Regions from separate parts of the Oceanobacillus aidingensis genome, predicted to be linked through region 3. Evidence: riboswitches for the same ligand, from Rfam matches in the RefSeq annotation. Region 3 holds a riboswitch; each other region holds the start of a gene.

Region 1 (3,101 bases), on a different contig from region 3:
TTAATCTTTTTTCAATCGTTCGGCGAGTCGGTTTCCAAGAGACTGAAGACCTTGAACGATAATAACGAGCATAATAACCGTAACGTACATGACGTCTGTTTCATAACGCAAGTGTCCAAATCGGTAAGCTAAGTCACCCAGGCCTCCAGCGCCGACTAATCCGGCCATAGCAGTTGCCCCGATAAGGCTGATTGTTGCGATGGTTAATGCAAGAACAATGGCTGGTCTCGCTTCACGCAGCATCACATTCCAAATAATTTGATGTGTCTTTACTCCCATCGCTCGATATGCTTCGATAACACCTTGGTTGACCTCTAACAGGGAGGATTCAATCAGTCTGGCGATATAAGGAGCTGCATTGACAACGAGCGGCACAATAACTCCTTTTACACCAATGGTTACACCTACAATCAATTTGGTGAAAGGAAGCATAAAGAATAAAAGAATAATAAATGGAATGGACCGGATGACGTTAATCAGCAGGTTTAAAGACTGATAAACAAACTTATTTTGCAAGGGTTGTCCCGGACGTGTCAAAACTAATAGAATAGCTAAAATAACGCCGATAATAACAGCGAAAAACAAAGAGATTAAAACCATTTGAAGAGTTTCTATTATGGCATCATAAAACTCTGAACCCCATTGATCAATAAATGCCTGCATGTTAATTCACCCCCAATTCTTCTACTTCTACGCCTTGTTCTTTTAAGAAGGAGAGAGAATGTTCTACTTGATGCTCACTGCCAATCAAATGAACGACAAGGTTGCCGACAATGCCATTTTTTAATTCGATAATATTGGCAGTCAGAATATTCGGCTCTACATAAAATTGCTGTGTTACCTTAGACAACAGCGGCTGACCTGTATTTTCACCAAGGAAGGTTAAACGAATTACTTTGCCTTCTAAATTCAATTCATCAATTAAACGATCCGATAATTTTCGTTGTGAAATGGTATTTAAGAACTTTTTAGTCGTCGGCTGTTTAGGTTTTGTAAATAGTTCTATCGTCGAACCTTGTTCAATGAGGTTTCCATTTTCAATAACATAGACATAATCGCATATTTTTTGGATAACGTTCATTTCGTGCGTGATTAATAGTATTGTGATCCCAAGCTCTGCATTAATTTTTAATAATAGTTCGAGAATGGAATTTGTCGTTTCTGGGTCGAGTGCGCTGGTTGCCTCATCGCTCAGGAGGACCTGTGGCTCCTGTGACAGCGCCCTGGCAATAGCGACACGCTGCTTTTGACCGCCGGAAAGCTGGGAAGGATAAGCATCTTTTTTCTCAGATAAATCGACAATATCTAAGTATTTCATGACTCTTTCCTTAACCTCTGCCTTCGGTACGCCGAGTAATTTTAATGGAATCGCAATGTTATCATAGACACTGGCAGTCCTTAATAAATTAAAATGCTGAAAAATCATGCCGACCTTTTGTCTTGTTTGCCGGAGCTTTTCTTTTGACAGCTTCGTTAAGTCGGTTCCATCAATCCAAACCTTTCCTTTCGAAGGAGACTCCAGTAAATTGACACAGCGAATTAATGTACTTTTTCCTGCACCGCTGTAGCCGATTACGCCATGGATTTCTCCTTTATTGACAGAAATCGTCACATCGTCCAGTGCAGTAACATCCTTTCCTTTTTTGGAGGGGAAAACTTTTGTGACATTCTCTAATTTGATCATCTGCTGTTTTTCCTGCCTTTCTATCATTATGCTGCAGTTGATAGGTAATATTGTTTGCAGCTGTCTTGTCAGAATCGATACAATTTCTAAAAAAGAGCCTCTCTAGGGTAAGAGAGGCTCGAAAATGTAATCTTATTTTCTGCTCTCATCTTTCAAGACGGGTGTCTTGCTGGAATTAGCACCTTTTTTTAAGGTTGCCGAGCTTCAACGGGCCAGTCCCTCAGCTGCTCTGGATAAGAGGTGTGGTAGTAATTGAATTGTATTCTTTAAAAGTATCTTATTTTACAAGTTTCGTCAATATTTATTTTTGAAACAGCTGCAGTTTCTCAATACGTCGAATAGCTTCGCGAATACGATTCTCTTCTACGAGTAATCCGACGCGTATATAACCTTCTCCATTCTTTCCGAAACCATTCCCGGCTGCAACGGCTACATCCGCCTCTTGTAATAAATAATCAGCAAATGTTTCACTTGTAAATGCCGCTGGTACAGGGAGCCAGGCAAAGAAAGAGCCTTTCGGTGCAGTGACTTCCCAGCCGATACGTCTGCATTCTTCTATGAGAACATCTCTGCGCTGTTCATAGCGTTCCACAAGCGAGGTGACACAGCTTTGGTCCCCTAATAATGCTTCCGCAGCTGCCTTTTGAATAGCTGGGAAAAGACTGACAAATAAATGGTCCTGCAGAATATTAATCGCTTCGATCATATCTTTGTTGCCAGCAGCAAAACCGACTCGCCAGCCGGCCATATTATAGGTTTTGGAAAGGGTGTACAGCTCAACGCCGACATCTTTCGCTCCTTTTGTCTGTAGGAAGCTTATTGGCTGATAGCCGTCGAAACCGATGGCTCCATAAGCGAAATCATGAACAACACCGATATCATTTTCCTTCGCTAACGCAACGGTATCTTCAAAAAATTCTTTCGTTGCGACACCTCCGGTCGGGTTGTTTGGATAGTTGAGATATAATAGCTTGGCAAGTTTCTTTTGTTCCGGCGTCAGGGCAGCATAATCTGGTAAAAAATTGTTTTCCTCTAATAATGGAAACGTGTCATAAGTAACGTCTGCTAATGAAACACTGGACAAATAATCTGGATATCCAGGGTCTGGCAAGAGCATTAATTCGCCTTCATCCATAACAGCTAAAGGGAGTTCTGCCAAGCCAATTTTACTTCCGAACAAAATAGCAATTTCTGAAGCAGGATCTAAATCGACATTATATTCTCTTTTATAAAACTGTGCTGCAGCCCCTTTTAATTCATCGGTACCGCGGAAAGGGGAATATTTATGGGCAGCCGGATTTTCGGCGCTTTCCTGAAGTGTACGGATAATATGCGGCGGTGTCGGCTGATCCGGGTTGCCTTGTCCGAGATTGATAATATCTCTTCCTTCTTCCAGGGCTGCAGCGACTTTGCCGGC
Region 2 (3,101 bases), on a different contig from region 3:
CTTTTTTAAAAGATTTATAAATAGAACCTTCATTTAGTAGAAGTTTATCGGCACATAGGATGTGATAGGATGGAATTAAATCAAAAAGAAGATGAATTTGCTACGAAAACTACAGCTCAAAATTTGGGGAGCGAATGGCTCTAAACTAACTGAGCGATAAAAAAGTTGTTACTGTCGTTTCAGAAACATGAAAATTTAGGGAAATCTTCAGTTGATATTGTAGTACAGTGAGTTAAAAGAATATATATTCATTAGGATGTAATAGTCCCTTATAATATAGGTATAGACAAGGAGGATTCAATGAATTTTGAATAATAAAAAAATGGATTTTTCTACCCTTGTTGCCAATTTGCTTACTGTTGGTCTAGTAATGGGTAGTATCGCAGTTATTGTAGCCATTCCTATTTTAATAACATATGGTTTATCTAATATTTTAGCAGGCTGGAATCTTATCGAAATACATTTTTTTGATAGTATTTTTATTAATTTTCTTTACTTCGGAGGATTGCTTTTTCTGTCTTACGTGGTGGGGATGCTGTTTGATTTGTTATATATGCTAATCCTTAAAGCAGCGAAAATGAAACAGACAAAGAAAGTAATGCTTTGGAGTTATGTCGTTCAATGGTTGCTTAGTGTTAGTTTTTATAAAATATGTATTGAGCCCCTATTTACGAGGGTTAGTGTATCATGGGAAGGAGCAGCTATTTTATTTTTTTGCTTGTATTTTTCTGCTTTTGTGATCAGTGAAGATTATAAAATTTTTTCCGATAAAAAAAGGTAACGCAATTTTGATTTAAAATCGATCGCAGAAAGATTCCTATATTTTGGGATTCTCCTTGACGAATTCATTGCTTCCATGTAAAGTAAACTGTAATTATTCGTATAATTCCATATATTCTTATCGAGAAAGGTGGAGGGACTGGCCCGCTGAAGCCTTAGCAGCAGACGTTGATTTGTACTGTGCTAATTCCAGAAGCATTTTTGCTTGAAGATAAGAAGAGATTTTATCATATCGAACCTCTTCTATTTTCGGAAGGGGTTTTTTTTAATGGAATATAGAATGAATATAGGAGACAAAGAGGAAGGGGTATTCGATGGCGATATCAGCAGAGACAAAAAATACACGGGCTCCATTCAGAGCAGATCATGTAGGGAGTTTTCTTCGTCCCAAGCGTTTAAAAGAAGCGCGTGCCCAGAGGGCAAAAGGAGAAATCAGTGCAGAACAATTGCGTCAATTGGAAGATGAGGAAATTATCAAACTGGTAGAACAGCAGAAAAAAGCAGGTCTTCAATCGGTGACAGATGGGGAGTTTCGCCGTGCCTGGTGGCATTTTGATTTTCTGGAAGGCTTCGATGGCGTGGAAGGCTATACCGCGGAGCAAGGCTTGCAATTCACTGGTGTGGAAACGAAAAAACGAGGCATTAAGGTAACCGGTAAAATTGGTTTTAGTAATCATTATATGATTGAGCATTATAAATTCCTGCATGGTATTGCCGGGGATGCGGTTGCAAAATTTGCGATTCCGAGTCCGAACATGCTCTTTTTCCGGGCGGATTTTGAAGAAGGAATTTATGAAAATGATGAAGCCATTATTGATGACCTGGTTGCTGCTTATCAAGGGGTGATTCAGGCATTATACGATGAAGGCTGCCGCTACTTACAGTTGGATGATACGTCCTGGGCAACCTTTTTCTCAGAGAAGGGCAGAAATTCGTTGCTTGAAAAAGGAAGAAATCCAGAGAAAACAGCTGAATTATGTGCGAGAGCAATCAATGAATCGATTGCGAACAGACCGGATGATATGCTGGTAACAATGCATATTTGCCGGGGGAATTTCCAATCTACCTATATGTCAAGCGGCGGTTACGAGGCGGTGTCAGAAACGATTTTTGGCGGTTTACAGGTGGATGGTCTTTTCCTGGAGTTTGATGATGACCGCTCGGGCGGATTTGAACCTTTACGCCATGTGAACCGTGATGATTTATTCATTGTGCTGGGTCTTATCACGTCTAAGTTCAGCGAGCTGGAAGATCCGGAGGCTGTTAAAGCAAGAATTACAGAAGCGGCGGGCTATGTACCGTTGAATCAGCTTTGCCTGAGTCCTCAATGCGGGTTTGCTTCCACAGAGGAAGGGAATTTATTGAGTGAGAAACAGCAATGGGAAAAAATCCGGCATGTTGTGCGAATTGCTGAAGATGTCTGGAAATAAGAGTGATGAGCAAGGGAGATTTGGAGAGGTGAGCTTTCCAAATCTCCTTTTTGTCGAACTTTTTTGAATACGTACTATGAATCATTTAGAGAAGATTGTTTTGAATGAAAATACTTTTGAGCTAATAAACCAGTATTGAAAACGGAAGCTAAGGTGATGAACAAAAATAAATTTGCCATTATGTCACTGATTTGATAAGTAAAATTAAAAAGTAAGTAAGTGTTTATGATGAATAATATTGAAACAACTGACGAAAGGATGAATTGATTTTTAAACGATTTGAACAAAAAAACGCTCCTCTCTTTGTCAACCTAATTTAAATCAAGGTTAACATACGGGCGTGAAAAATTAAATATAAATTCCAAAAAAATTCAAACAAAGAAAGAAATCATTATAATTTTTTGATATATTAGTAATAACAATAAGAATATTCAGCTGTTTTATCATGGTAAATAAAAGAATTTATACGAATGATAGTACATCGTTTCAAATAAAAGGGAGAATGTAGAATGGAAATTCGCAGTTTACAAAGTTCGGATTATGATGTCCTGATTCCGCAGATAAACGACTGGTGGGGCGGGCGTGATATGGCAGGAATGCTGCCTAAATTATTTTTTCAACATTTTAAGAATACCAGCTTTATCGCAGAAGAAGATGACGAGATAATAGGTTTTTTAATTGGATTTTTATCTCAAGATCAGTCAGATGAAGCATATATTCATTTTGTCGGTGTACACCCGGATTACAGGAAGAAAGACATTGGAAAAACACTTTATGAGAAATTTTTCACCAAAGTTAAAATGGCTGATCGGAAAATCATCCGCTCCATCACTTCTCCCGTAAATAAAACATCGATTGCGTTTCATCAAAAAATGGGCTTTGTGATCGAGC
Region 3 (3,101 bases):
ATCAAAGTTTTCTTCAATAAATTCTTTCACTTCGTCTGTATGGTAAATATCAATAAATTGCTGAACGACTTCATCATCTTGGTTTTCTGTACGAGCTGCAATCAAGTTAACGAATGTAGAATCCTGCTCGATAAAGAGCGAATCATCATTGGGTGAAAGCCCTGCTTCAATTGCAAAGTTTGAATTGATTGCTGCTGCATCAACTTCGCCAAGCTGTCTTGGAATTTGTGCAGAGTCTAATTCCAGTAATTCAAGGTCTTTCGGATTGTCAATTACATCATTTACGGTTGCATTTACACCCAAGCCTTCTTCTAATGTGATAAGACCAGCTTGTTCAAATAATAATAAAGCACGTCCGCTGTTTGTAGGGTCGCCAGGGAGCCCTAATGTTGCGCCATCAGGAAGGTCCTCCAGAGAATCAACCGATTCGGAATAAACTCCCATCGGGAAAGTAACGGTATCTGCTACCTTCACAATATCCAAGCCTCTTTCTTCCACCATGCTGTCCATAAAAGGCTCTGTCTGGAAGCTGCTGATGTCAATTTCACCTTCATCCAGTGAAACGTTTGGCATCACATAATCACTAAAAACAACTGTTTTAATTTCTAAATCGTCTTCTGCTGCAATTTCAGCTATTTTTTCAACAATTTCTTCATGTGGACCGGCTGTTACACCTACTGTCAATACGCCGTCTTCAAGTAAATCTGAACCGCTCTCTTCCTCATCTCCTCCGCAAGCAGCGAGGAAAACGAATAATAAAGCTGTAATAAGAAGTAAATATTTCTTTTTCATGATGATTTTCCTACTTTCTTTTTTTATTTAGTAACACTCTCAAGTTGTAAAAATGCGTCGATAACGGTATTTGCATTAATTTCTTCTTTCATCAAATGAATGGATTCTTCTTCCCGTGTCACTTTTTTCGCAATGGTTTCCAGCAGCTCCTGATCATCCGTATGTATGGAGAAGTCTGCTAATTTTGTCGGGAATCCCCATGTATCATAGTAAGCTAATAGCTTCGTAAGCTCGTTTTTATCCTGTTCGATAGCAAGCTGAGCTAAAATGCCGTAGGATACAATTTCCCCGTGAAGTGAATCGGCAATCTGCGGGGCAGCAGTTAACCCATTATGAATGGAATGCGCACCTGCAATTCGTCCAGCTTTTCCGCCGAAGCCGCCAACCATACCGCCTGTTGCGATAATTGCTTCGATAACACGAATAAGAGCATCAGTGACTTGGTTACTCTCACAAGCTTGGATTGCTGCTTCACTGTCATCCAGCAAAATATCCTTGCAGGCACGAGCGGCGAATTGAGATATTTGCAGCCAGACTGGAAGCGTGCCTTCAGGGTAGAAGGCTTCAACTAGAGAGCGAGCTTCATAGAATTTGGCTAACGTATCGCCAATGCCTGCTTTTAAGTATTTTACAGGAGCTTCTGCAATAATTGCTGGTTCTACCACTACGAGTGTATTAGATTCAGGAAACTCAGTGTAATGAGAATGAGCACCATCTTCCTGATAAAAGACGCTTAATGGCGTCCAAGCTGCGCAGGTGGCGGCAATCGTTGGGATTAAGATACTTTTTATTTGCGCATTGGCAGCCGCTGCTTTGGCAATATCCAGAGCTGTTCCCCCGCCGATGCCGATGACAGCATCTATTTGCTGTTCTTCATAAATCGAGGCCAGTCTGTCAGTTCGTTCCACGGTGCAATGCCCATCTGCAGTATGTATATCTTTTTCCTCTATTTGATCCAGCAATGCAGAAGGAAGATATGGTTTTGCTTTTTCCCAAGCAGTACGCCCGGCAACTACAGCAATCCGCTTCACCCGCAAGTCATTCAGATTTTCTATCAGGTATTCCAGAGAACCTTCACCGATTTGATAATGGCTGGGCGATCCCTTTACAGTAACTGTTTGCATGGTAAGATAACCCCTTTTACATGTGTTTAAATGCTACATAAAAAACCTCTCTATTTCGTTCTAGAGAGGTTGAATAAGTTCATTTACGAAACGTCCTCTCTTATTTTCCAAAGCACATTATGCACTTTGCAGGATTTAGCACCTTTTTTAGAACGAGTTCTAGAAAGGTTGCCGGGCTTCATCGGGCCAGTCCCTCCGCCACTCTCAATAAGAGTTCTTATGTAACTGTGGATACATTTTAATATGAAATATGAGAAAAGTCAAATATAGCTTGATGCAAGGGAGCTGGCGGGCTAATTATGTTAATCAGCACCATTTTTGGTCCCAAAATCCAAATACTTGAACGGATTATCGCTCGTTTCTTTTAAAACACATTCATCCATTTATTTCATGTTTACTCTTTCTTATTTTTTGATATAATAAGAACAAATGTTCAGAACAAAAGTTCTTATTTGGAGGAATAAATATGATTGGATTACTTCATCATTCTCTGGATAAAAAGGAAAAAATCATGATCTATTATATCGACCGCCATAACAATGTAACGCAGCGTGTTATTCGCGTCGTAGGTATAGATGATAAAAGGATTCTTGCTTATTGTTACTATAAAAAACAGGTGCGCAGCTTTAAGATAGAAAATATTTTATCCATAGGGTGTGTAAAAAGGAGCGTCGGGGCTTGAATATTGGTGTACAGGAAGAAAGGAATACGAAAGAAAAAACAATGTTAAATGAGCGGCAACGGAAGCAGAATTGCTTTCAATTAATTATCGCACATAAAGATAATTTGCTTATTGAAGTGAAATGCTATCAGGATTGTCATGTTCATCATATAAAAGGATATATAGACAGCATTAACTATCAAGACGAGCACATAGCTATAGTTGATAAGCTGGGTCAAAAGGATTTTACAATCATTAAGTTTAATGATGTAATGGACGTTTTTATATTGTAGATAAAAACCCGAATGTATTCCAAGCGGAATCATTCGGGCTTATTTCTAAACATAAACAGCGTAAGGCTGCTTTTACCTATTTCTGCTCATCCAACGCGATGTCCTTTTTCTGCTTCTTCAAATAATATGCACTCATCAGAGAAGCAATCGGAATAACCAGAGCGATGCCAAGGCCCGAAATAAGGATTCCAAGCATTTCATCATTGAACACTTTGGCATTTATAATTTGGC
Region 4 (3,101 bases), on a different contig from region 3:
GGGACGTATTTTCTATAATCAAATTAAGCTGTCAGGAAGAGTGCCGCAAATCTGCTTATTGTTTGGTCCATCCGCTGCCGGCGGTGCCTATATTCCGGCCTTTTGTGATATCGTTGTCATGGTTGATGGGAACGCATCGATGTATTTAGGTTCACCGCGAATGGCTGAAAAGGTCATTGGCGAAAAGGTTTCTTTAGAGGAAATGGGCGGAGCAAAGATGCACTGTACAACCTCAGGAGTAGGCGATGTTTTAGTAGATACCGAAGAAGAAGCGATTCAATTTGCACAGAAGTACTTAACGTATTTTCCTGCTAATTTTCGTGAGAAGCCAAAAAAAGCAGCATCTGTAGAACCAAAAAGCTTTGATAAGCCAATCAGCGAAATTATTCCAGAAAATCAAAATGCTGCTTTTGATATGTATGAACTGATTGACCGTACAATTGATGAAGGCAGTTTTTGTGAAATAAAAAAGCGGTTTGCTCCAGAATTAATTACTGGGCTGGCCCGTATCAACGGTCAAAGTATAGGAATCATTGCTAATCAGCCACGTGTAAAAGGAGGCGTTCTTTTTACGGATTCAGCAGATAAAGCAACAAAATTTATCCAATTATGTGATGCGTTTGAAATTCCGCTGCTGTTCTTAACGGATGTACCAGGATTTATGATTGGAACAAGAGTGGAGAAGCAGGGAATTATTCGCCATGGAGCCAAAATGCTGTTTGCAATGAGTGAGGTAACGGTACCTAAAATTTCTGTTATTGTCCGAAAGGCTTATGGAGCTGGTCTATACGCGATGTCAGGGCCGGCTTTCGATCCGGATTGCTGTTTAGCCTTTCCAAATGCACAGATTGCTGTTATGGGACCGGAAGCAGCAGTGAATGCAGTAGAAGCAAATAAAATCGCTCAGCTTCCAGAAGAAGAAAGGGAGGCATATATCGCAGAAAAGCAGGCCGCCTATAAAGAGAACATTGATATTTACCGCTTAGCTTCCGAAATGATTATTGATGATATCATTGATCCAGATCATCTTCGGAGCGAGCTGACAAGACGTTTCACCATTTATCAGAATAAGAAAAAGCAATTTACCGAGAGAAAACATGGGGTTTACCCAGTGTAAACAAATAATGGAAACGCTTAGGCTAGAATGTGGTCTAAGCGTTTTTACTGAAAACAAAAAAACATTAATTCACCATAATTGTATTATGTAAACTAAATGATGAATTTTAAGGACACGATGAAAAAAGCTGCTCAATCGATTTAGCATCGTACTCTATAGCAGGAAAATATAATTACATGTGATAAAACAACCAGTCGCCGCTTACAGCAAAAAGATATCTGCTAATATTATCAATAGATTTTGATCAAGAAACGCTTCATTAAATTAAAATTTCCACTTGACATATTTTTTAGAATTCGATAACATATGAAGAAATCTTAAAAAACTAAATAATGTAATTCCTTATCAAGAGCCGGGGGAGGAACTGGTCCTATAATCCCGCAGCAACCATTACTGGAAACGCAGTAAAATGGTGCTAATTCCAGCAAGTTTTCACTTGAGAGATGAGGCAGTGTGTAAAGAAACCCTCTTCTTCTGGAAAAGGGGTTTTTTCATTTTTAAACAAGGGTAGGGAGGGAATAATTTCAAAGGGGCAAGCATGGCTTAAAACCGAGTAATTAGATAGGTAAAGTTTAATTATTATGGTGGCTGTAAGAAAATTAACGAGATGGATTTACAATTTGTATGATTTTATCGCAGCACAAATCAGTGGGCAAAGGAAACAGACCAGGTTCACGATGTCCTAGGGCTGAAACTGGGACTGGGACTGCGATTACTCGTCCCATCGAAGAGCTTTTGCGATTAACCGTCCTATTATAAAGAGTTGTGCGTCGAAAAACCTTCACTAATTGAAGTTTCACTGTATGACAAGCCAAAATTTTAAATGTATGAGGAGAGATTTCATTGACTAAAACAGATAGTTTATATCAAAAATCTTATTTTAACCGGATAACAGAATTAAAAGAATATGCACCGGAAGCGTTTCAAACTTTTTTTGCTTTTAACGATAAAGCATTAGCTGAGGGTGAATTATCAGTTAAATTAAAGGAATTAATTGCGGTAGCCGTAGCGCACATTACGGGGTGCCCGTACTGCATTGATTTACATGTGGGGAATGCTAAAAAAAATAACGCTGATAAAGAGGAAGTAACAGAGGCCATTTTTGTTGCAACAGCTCTAAAGGCTGGTTCAGCGGTTGCTCATGGTGTGAATGCGCTAAATGCGTTTGATGAAGAGGAAAAAGACGAGCTGTACAAAGCATCCTATTTTAATAGATTAACCGAATTTGGTGACATTGATGCGGATACATTCAAGGCATTTGCTGCTTTTGATCATAAATCTATCAAAGCAGGCAAATTGACCGAAAAGGAGAAAGAGCTTATCGCGGTGGCATCAGCACATACCACAGGCTGCCCGTATTGCATTGATCTGCATACGAAAAACGCCAAAAAAACAGGATCCAGCCTAGAGGAAATATCAGAAGCGATTTTTGTGGCAGCAGCTTTAAAAGCCGGGTCCGCAGTGGCACATAGTGTGAATGCCTTAAATGCTTTCGATGAATCTTAAGTAATCAGCAATTCAGAAGTAAGGGCCGATACCAAAATCAATGGCTGACTGCATCAAATGAGAGATAGTCAATTATAGATTTTGGTGAAGCGGTCAAGATGAAAATTTATGAGAAAAGGAGCTTATCGAAACGATGACAAAACAAATTCACCTGAATGGATTTATTCAAAATTCACCTTCCCCTCACTCGACAGGATTATGGAAGCATGAAAAGGACGAGGGGACAAAACATAATGACCTGTCATATTGGATAGAAACAGCAAAAATCCTGGAACGCGGTAAATTTGATGCCATGTTTATTGCTGATGTGCTTGGAACCTACAGTGTATATGAAAATAGTCATGAAGCAGCTGTCCGGCATGCTGTACAGCTTCCGGCACATGATCCATTGATTCCGATTTCTGCTATGGCGGCTGTCACTGAAAATCTCGGCTTTGCGCCAACAATTTCTGCTACATATGCACAACCATACGCACTC

The links. A riboswitch is a leader RNA that binds a small molecule or an ion and turns the genes downstream of it on or off. The one in region 3 is predicted to bind S-adenosylmethionine.
Region 1: it holds a riboswitch for S-adenosylmethionine, as region 3 does, so the genes downstream of both, ACFO3P_RS11535 (methionine ABC transporter ATP-binding protein) here and ACFO3P_RS04840 (iron-containing alcohol dehydrogenase family protein) in region 3, are expected to answer to the same signal.
Region 2: it holds a riboswitch for S-adenosylmethionine, as region 3 does, so the genes downstream of both, ACFO3P_RS16190 (5-methyltetrahydropteroyltriglutamate--homocysteine S-methyltransferase) here and ACFO3P_RS04840 (iron-containing alcohol dehydrogenase family protein) in region 3, are expected to answer to the same signal.
Region 4: it holds a riboswitch for S-adenosylmethionine, as region 3 does, so the genes downstream of both, ACFO3P_RS20895 (carboxymuconolactone decarboxylase family protein) here and ACFO3P_RS04840 (iron-containing alcohol dehydrogenase family protein) in region 3, are expected to answer to the same signal.

Annotation. Positions count from the first base shown of each region.
Region 1 is NZ_JBHSFT010000016.1:66,267-69,367, reverse strand. It holds gene ACFO3P_RS11540 (methionine ABC transporter permease) at 1-669, opposite strand; gene ACFO3P_RS11535 (methionine ABC transporter ATP-binding protein) at 665-1,684, opposite strand; SAM riboswitch class I at 1,827-1,924, opposite strand; gene ACFO3P_RS11530 (pyridoxal phosphate-dependent aminotransferase) at 1,986-3,101, opposite strand, start outside.
Region 2 is NZ_JBHSFT010000044.1:27,130-30,230, reverse strand. It holds gene ACFO3P_RS16200 (Fic family protein) at 1-20, shown strand, start outside; gene ACFO3P_RS16195 (hypothetical protein) at 308-781, shown strand; SAM riboswitch class I at 896-998, shown strand; gene ACFO3P_RS16190 (5-methyltetrahydropteroyltriglutamate--homocysteine S-methyltransferase) at 1,095-2,210, shown strand; gene ACFO3P_RS16185 (GNAT family N-acetyltransferase) at 2,720-3,101, shown strand, end outside.
Region 3 is NZ_JBHSFT010000007.1:90,216-93,316, forward strand. It holds gene ACFO3P_RS04835 (MetQ/NlpA family ABC transporter substrate-binding protein) at 1-792, opposite strand, end outside; gene ACFO3P_RS04840 (iron-containing alcohol dehydrogenase family protein) at 816-1,916, opposite strand; SAM riboswitch class I at 2,014-2,130, opposite strand; gene ACFO3P_RS04845 (hypothetical protein) at 2,383-2,598, shown strand; gene ACFO3P_RS04850 (YolD-like family protein) at 2,595-2,870, shown strand; gene ACFO3P_RS04855 (YibE/F family protein) at 2,947-3,101, opposite strand, start outside.
Region 4 is NZ_JBHSFT010000049.1:304,457-307,557, forward strand. It holds gene ACFO3P_RS20890 (acyl-CoA carboxylase subunit beta) at 1-1,117, shown strand, start outside; SAM riboswitch class I at 1,457-1,567, shown strand; gene ACFO3P_RS20895 (carboxymuconolactone decarboxylase family protein) at 1,955-2,623, shown strand; gene ACFO3P_RS20900 (LLM class flavin-dependent oxidoreductase) at 2,757-3,101, shown strand, end outside.